Regions from separate parts of the Streptomyces sp. CA-111067 genome, predicted to be linked through region 1. Evidence: riboswitches for the same ligand, from Rfam matches in the RefSeq annotation. Region 1 holds a riboswitch; each other region holds the start of a gene.

Region 1 (2,190 bases):
GTGAGTACGGCCTCGATGACCGTCGAGTCCGGCGCGCCCGGTTCCATCGTCAGCAGCAGCCGGCGCGGCGGATCGCAGACCTCCACCCGGCCGGGCCCCTCCCAGCTGCTGGTGAAGCTCGCCCGGAACTCGCCGCCCAGACGCAGGTCGCCCTCCACCCGCGCCACCCAGCGCGCCAGCCGTTCGGGGTCGGTCAGCGCCGACCACAGGTCGTCGGCGCCCGTCTCGTACACGTCCTCCATCCGGACGCCCCCCTTGCCGCCGGTGACCTGCAGGCTGCCGATCAGGCGCGGTCCGGTCCTCGTGTCGTCGGTCATGCGGTGTTCCCCCTGCTCTCTGTGCTGTCTCTGCTGTCTTGTGCGGCGTTGCCCCGCGCACGGCTTGCTTGTCCGCGTTTTCCACGGGCGACCTCGGTGTGCAGCGCGTCCATCCGCTGCTCCCACAGCGCCCGGTAGCGGTCGAGCCACTCGTGGACCTCGGCGAGCGGCTCGGGGCGCAGCCGGTAGACGCGGAACTGCGCCTCCTGGTGCACCTCGACCAACCCCGCCTCGCGCAGCACCCGCAGGTGCCGGGAGACCCCCGGGCGGGCGATCGGCAGCAGCGCCGCCAGCTCGGTGACGGTGGCCGGTCCGGCCCGCAGGGCCTCCAGTACGGTGCGCCGGCTCTCGTCCGACATCGCTTGCAGTACGGCATCCACCCGGTGAGCGTAACCAGTCGGGTACGTACCTGTCCAGGTACATAAGCTGGTGGATTCGTCGCGCGCGCCGGGAGTTCGCCGCCGCCGGGAGCCGGTGCCGGTTCGCGGGCGGCAAGCCCTAAGCTGGCGGGTGCAGCTGGTTCGCCCCCGTCCGCCAGGCGGGAGCGTCGCAAGAGGGAACCCGGTGGGAATCCGGGACTGCCCCGCAGCGGTGAGTGGGAACGACCGCCGTCATACGCACTGGGTCCGGAAACGGGTCTGGGAAGCGACGGCCAGTAGGTGTCCGCCTCAGGCGGACGCGCCCGCGAGTCCGAAGACCTGCCCGCTGCCCGTACACACCCCGTGTGTACGGAGATCCGGTGACCTCGTGGGCGGGTCGGCGTACGGATGGCGGGCAGCACCTCCGGGTGTGGCATCTCTTGTCGAGGTGACCCGTCCGCTCCGCTTCGTGCTCCTCGCCTCCCGCAAGCGGTCTCCGGAACCTCGGGACACACGCTCGCGAAGGAGAGCCCCCATGACAGACCAGCCCACCGCCGGCCGCGCGGCCGCAGCGCCGCGCGCCACCGTGTACGGCTACCCCAGGCAGGGACAGCACCGGGAACTGAAGAAGGCGATCGAGGGGTACTGGAAGGGCAGGGTCAGCGCCGAGGGCTTGCGGGAGGCCGCTGCCGGGTTGCGCCGTTCGAACTGGCGGCAGCTCGCGGAGGCCGGGCTCGGTGAGGTGCCGACCGGCGACTTCTCGTACTACGACCACATGCTCGACACCAGCGTGATGGTCGGCGCGATCCCGGCCCGGCACCGTGAGGCCGTGCAGAACGACCCGCTCGACGGGTACTTCGCGATGGCCCGCGGCACGCAGGATGTGGCGCCGCTGGAGATGACCAAGTGGTTCGACACCAACTACCACTATCTCGTGCCGGAGTTGGGCCCCGACACCGTCTTCGCCGCCGACTCGGCCAAGCAGGTCGCCGAGCTGGGAGAGGCCCTCGCGCTCGGCCTGGACGCCCGGCCGGTCCTCGTCGGCCCGGTCACCTACCTGCTGCTGGCCAAGCCGGCGCCGGGAGTCGACCCCGGGTTCGAGCCGCTGACGCTGCTGGACCGGCTGCTGCCGGTCTACGCCGAGGTGCTCGCCGACCTGCGGGCGGCCGGCGCCGGATGGGTGCAGCTGGACGAACCCGCGCTGGTACAGGACCGCACCCCGGCCGAGCTGAACGCCGCCGCCCGCGCCTACCGCGAACTCGGCGCCCTGGCCGACCGGCCCAGGCTGCTGGCGGCGTCCTACTTCGACCGGCTCGGCGAGGCACTGCCGGTGCTGGCCAAGGCACCCATCGACGGCCTCGGGCTGGACTTCACCGGTCCCGGCGCCGCCAACCTCGCCGACCTCGCCGCCGTCGGCGGCCTGCCCGGCAAGCGGCTCATCGCCGGGGTGGTGGACGGCCGCAACATCTGGATCAACGACTTCGAGAAGTCGCTGTCCACCCTCGGCACCCTGC
Region 2 (2,190 bases), 7.0 Mb from region 1:
GCGCCGCACTCCGACCCACCGCTGTGGGTGATCGTCTCGGCCGGCACCGCGATCGCGCTCGGTACGTACATCGGCGGCTGGCGGATCATCCGGACCGTCGGCCGGGGCATCACCGACATCCAGCCGCAGCAGGGCTTCGCCGCCCAGACCGGGGCCGCCGCCACCATCCTGGCCTCCTCGCACCTCGGCTTCGCGCTGTCCACCACCCAGGTCTGCACCGGTTCCGTGATGGGCGCGGGTCTCGGCCGCAGCGGCGCGGTGGTGCGGTGGAGCACCGCGGGCCGGATGGTCGCCGCCTGGGGGCTGACGCTGCCGGCCGCCGGCCTGGTGGCCGCGGCGGCGGCGCTGCTGGCCGACCGGGGTACGTGGGGCGTGGCCGGGGTCGCGCTGGTCGGCCTGGCGGTCTGCGTCCTGGTCCGGAACGCGTCCCGGCGCAAGCCGGTCACCCATGCGAACGTCAACGACGCGCTTCCGGGGATCGAGGCCGTTGTCGAATCCGGCTCCGCGGCCGGCTCGGGCACCGTCCCCGGCGCCGTTCTCCCCGGTACCGTCGTCGAGCCGCAGGGCGTGGTGACCGCGGCCATCGCCGCGGTGGCGCCGCCGCCCGCCGGGTCCGCTGCCGCCTCCGCGCCGACCACGGCATGACCCGGCCACCGGGCCCGGCCCCGTATCGCCTCCCGCCTGCTGAGCGTCTCGTGAAGGACACCGCATGAACATCGACTGGCACGCGCTCGGCACCGTCCTGGCCGTCACCCTGCTGTCCACCGTCGGCCTGGTCGGGGTCTTCACCCTGGGCATCGTCGGCCTGTCCCGGCGGGACGGCGGCGGCGCGGCGGCGGTCGGCAGGACCGGCGCGGCGTATGTGTGCTTCGCCGCCTGCGCGGCGGCCGTCGCGTACGGCATCTATCTGATCGTCGGCTGACCGCCGCCCGGCGTCCGCGCGGGGTGTGGACCGCACCACACTCCGTCCGCGCAGGTCAAGCGTGGTTGACGGGCTATCGCGGGCGTGGTGGACTGCGGTAGCCATGCGGCGGCAGGAGAGGAAGTTCGGTGTGAATCCGGCGCGGTCCCGCCACTGTCACCGGGGAGTGCACTCCCAACCCGTACGTCACGGCCGGTAGTTCGCCGGCTGGAAGACCGGGAGTGCGTTGATCCGGGAGCCAGGAGACTCTCACCGCCGGACACGTCGAACCAGGGCGCGGACCCTGAGTGAGGACTTCGCCATGCCCGGCACGCGAGCACGCCTGTACGACCCTGCGGATACGACGGATGCGGAATCGGTGCGCGACCGGGGGCCGCGGCCCAGCGGCGGCGCCCGGAACACCCGGAGGGCCGGGGCGAGTCGGCCCGGCTGTCCCGGCGGCAGAATCCTGCGGAGCGTGACGGCGGTCTGAGCCGATGCGTGCCGATCGCGTTTTCGCGTACGGCGCCACGCTCGGCCTTCTCGGCGATCTCCTCGCGGGCGACCCGCGCCGCGGCCATCCGGTCGCGGCCTTCGGTCGCGCGGCGGGGGCGCTCGAATGCCGGATGTGGCGGGACGACCGGGCCAGTGGCGCGGTCTACACGGCGCTGTGCGCCGGTTCTGCGGTGGGCGCCGCCCTGCTCGCCGAGCGGGGTGTGCGGGGCAGCGCCGTGCTGTCCGTCGGGCTGACGGCGACAGCGACCTGGTCGGTGCTCGGCGGCACCTCGCTGGCGCGCGAGGCGCGGCTGATCGCGGCGGCGCTCGAAGCCGGTGAACTCGGCGCGGCCCGGGCCCGGTTGCCGCATCTGTGCGGGCGCGATCCGCAGGGGCTCGACGAGGACGGGATCGTCCGGGCGGTGGTCGAGTCGGTCGCCGAGAACACCTCGGACGCGGTCGTCGGGGCCCTAGTGTGGGGCGCGTTGGGCGGGGTGCCGGGGCTCGTCGGCTTCCGTGCGGTGAACACGCTGGACGCGATGGTGGGCCACAAGTCCCCCCGCCACCGGCGGTTCGGCTGGGCGTCGGCCCGGCTCGACGACCTCGCCGGCTGGCCCGGCGCGCGGCTGACGGCCACGCTGGCCGCCCTGGCCGGCCCCTCGCCCCGCTCGGCGCTGCGCACATGGCGCGCGGACGCCGCGGCGCACCCGAGCCCCAACGCGGGCCCGGTGGAAGCGGCGTTCGCCGGCGCGCTGCGCATCAGGCTGGGCGGGCCGGTGAGTTACGCCGGCCGG
Region 3 (2,190 bases), 2.4 Mb from region 1:
CTGGCCGGTCTGCGCCAGCGTCCGCATCATCCGGCCGTACAACTCCCGCGCGGGAAGCGTGCGTTGGGCCAGCCCGGCGGCCTCCGCCGCACGGTAGGCGGCGTCGAAGTCCGCGCCCCACAGGTCGACCAGGTCCGGCACGTCGGACGGCGAGAACAGCGACCACTGCGCGTCCGCGTCCACCCGCCGCATGAACTCGTCCGGCACCCAGTGCGCCAGGTTGAGGTTGTGGGTGCGGCGGGCCTCCTCGCCGGTGTTGTCCCGGAGTTCGAGGAACTCCTCGATGTCGGCGTGCCAGGTCTCCAGGTACACCGCCGCCGCGCCCTTGCGCCGGCCGCCCTGGTTCACCGCGGCCACCGACGCGTCCAGCGTCTTGAGGAACGGCACGATGCCGTTGGAGTGCCCGTTGGTGCCGCGGATCAGCGAACCGCGGGCGCGGATACGGGAGTAGGGCAGGCCGATGCCCCCGGCGTGCTTCGACAGCCGCGCCACCTGGTGGTAGCGGTCGTAGATCGAGTCGAGCTCGTCGAGCGGGGAGTCCAGCAGGTAGCAGGACGACATCTGCGGGTGCCGGGTACCGGAGTTGAACAGGGTGGGGGAGCTGGGCAGGTAGTCGAGCGCGCTCATCAGCCGGTAGAGCGACGCCACTTCGTCCAGCGCGCGGACGCCTCCCGCGCCGCCCGCTGAACCCGCGGCCTCCGCGCCCGCTGAACCCCCGACCGCCGCAGCCTCCGTAACCCTGGCCGTCCCAACCCCCGTACTCCCGGCCTCAACCGGCTCCTCCGCCGCCAGCCCGGCCGCGACCCGCAGCATGAAGTGCTGAGGCGTCTCGATCACCTGGCGGGTCAGCGGATGCCGCAGCAGGTAGCGGCTGTAGAGCGTCCGCAGGCCGAAGTACCCGAACCGGTCGTCGGCCCCGTCCGCGAGCGCCCGCTCGACGAGCGCGTCGAGCCGGTCACCGTGCCGGGCGGCGAACGCGGCCGTGCCGTCGGCGATCAGGCCCTCGCGGTGGCCGACCGCGATCGAGGCGGTGAACGACACGGAGCCCTGCCCGGCCGCCTCGTCGGCGATGGCCCGGGTGAGCAGCCGGGCGGCGAGCCGCGAATACGCCGGGTCCTCGGAGATCAGCCCGGCCGCCGCGTCGATCGCCAGCGCGCGCAGCCCTGCGGCGTCGGAGGCGGCGTTCCGGCCGCGCAGTGCCGCTGCCGCCACCCGCCCGGCGTCCGCGTCCGGCAGGTCGGCGGTGAGGCCCACGAGGGTACGCAGCAGGTCGGCGCCGAGGCCGTCGGCCTGGCTCCCGGGGCCGGCCGGATGCACCGGACCGGTCGGATGCGTGCGGCCTGCGGGCACGGCTGAACCCGCAGGCACGGCTGAACCGGCGGGCACAGCAGGACCCGTGGGCACAGCAGAACCCGCGGGAACGGCTGACGATGACAACGCGGTGGGATCTACGGGCGCGATGGTCACGGTGGTGCGATCTCCCTCTGACGCGGCGGCGGCCACGCGGCACAGGGAGCGGGGGCAGGCGGAACCACGCACCGCCGCATCGGGCCGGGCATGCCGCACCGCGTCCGCCGGCCCAATCCGCGAGGCCCGGACACAACTGCGCCCGGCGAATCGGGCGCGCCACCGGCAGGCGATCGGGCTGCGCGGGCACGCCTGAACACGCCCGCTCACCGTTGCGGGGCAGCGCCGGACTCACACCGGCTTCCCCTGCTGGACAGCGAGTTGAGCATACATGTGGTGGTGCCTGAAATCAGACACCACCACATCTTGTGTTGCTCGGCGCGTCGGGAGGACTCCCGGGAATAAATCTCACGCGGCCCGGCGGAACGCCTCGCGGGCGGCGCCGGACGCCGAGGTGGCACGGGCGGCGTCGGCCTCCCGTATCTGCCGGGTGATCCGGGCCTCGTGCCGCAGGCCGAGCACCGGGACGAGGGAGAGGACCAGGAGGAGGGTGGACAGGGCCGCGATGTCAACGAGGATCGTCATGGGTCAATCCTGCGCTTGCGGCTTACCCGCGAACAGTGGCAGCTCTGACGACCTACCGCAATATCCTGCCAACTGGCATGCTGGAACGATGCTGAGCAATGTCGCGGCCGTCCTGGTTGACGGCGTCCACCCCTTCGAACTCGGGGTCATCACCGAGGTGTTCGGCCTCGACCGGGCCGACGACGGGCTGCCCGTCTA

The links. Region 1 has a riboswitch for cobalamin ahead of metE (5-methyltetrahydropteroyltriglutamate--homocysteine S-methyltransferase). Riboswitches for the same ligand answer to the same signal wherever they lie in the genome.
Region 2: linked by a shared signal. The riboswitch ahead of ACQPW6_RS07095 (cobalamin biosynthesis protein) and the one ahead of metE (5-methyltetrahydropteroyltriglutamate--homocysteine S-methyltransferase) in region 1 are both predicted to bind cobalamin.
Region 3: linked by a shared signal. The riboswitch ahead of ACQPW6_RS27465 (ribonucleoside-diphosphate reductase subunit alpha) and the one ahead of metE (5-methyltetrahydropteroyltriglutamate--homocysteine S-methyltransferase) in region 1 are both predicted to bind cobalamin.

Annotation. Positions count from the first base shown of each region.
Region 1 is NZ_CP192103.1:8,642,421-8,644,610, forward strand. It holds gene ACQPW6_RS38080 (SRPBCC family protein) at 1-317, opposite strand, end outside; gene ACQPW6_RS38085 (ArsR/SmtB family transcription factor) at 314-697, opposite strand; cobalamin riboswitch at 818-1,037, shown strand; gene metE (5-methyltetrahydropteroyltriglutamate--homocysteine S-methyltransferase) at 1,212-2,190, shown strand, end outside.
Region 2 is NZ_CP192103.1:1,613,407-1,615,596, forward strand. It holds gene ACQPW6_RS07085 (anion permease) at 1-645, shown strand, start outside; gene ACQPW6_RS07090 (hypothetical protein) at 710-922, shown strand; cobalamin riboswitch at 1,040-1,171, shown strand; gene ACQPW6_RS07095 (cobalamin biosynthesis protein) at 1,399-2,190, shown strand, end outside.
Region 3 is NZ_CP192103.1:6,199,019-6,201,208, forward strand. It holds gene ACQPW6_RS27465 (ribonucleoside-diphosphate reductase subunit alpha) at 1-1,404, opposite strand, end outside; cobalamin riboswitch at 1,615-1,757, opposite strand; gene ACQPW6_RS27470 (hypothetical protein) at 1,816-1,992, opposite strand; gene ACQPW6_RS27475 (helix-turn-helix domain-containing protein) at 2,081-2,190, shown strand, end outside.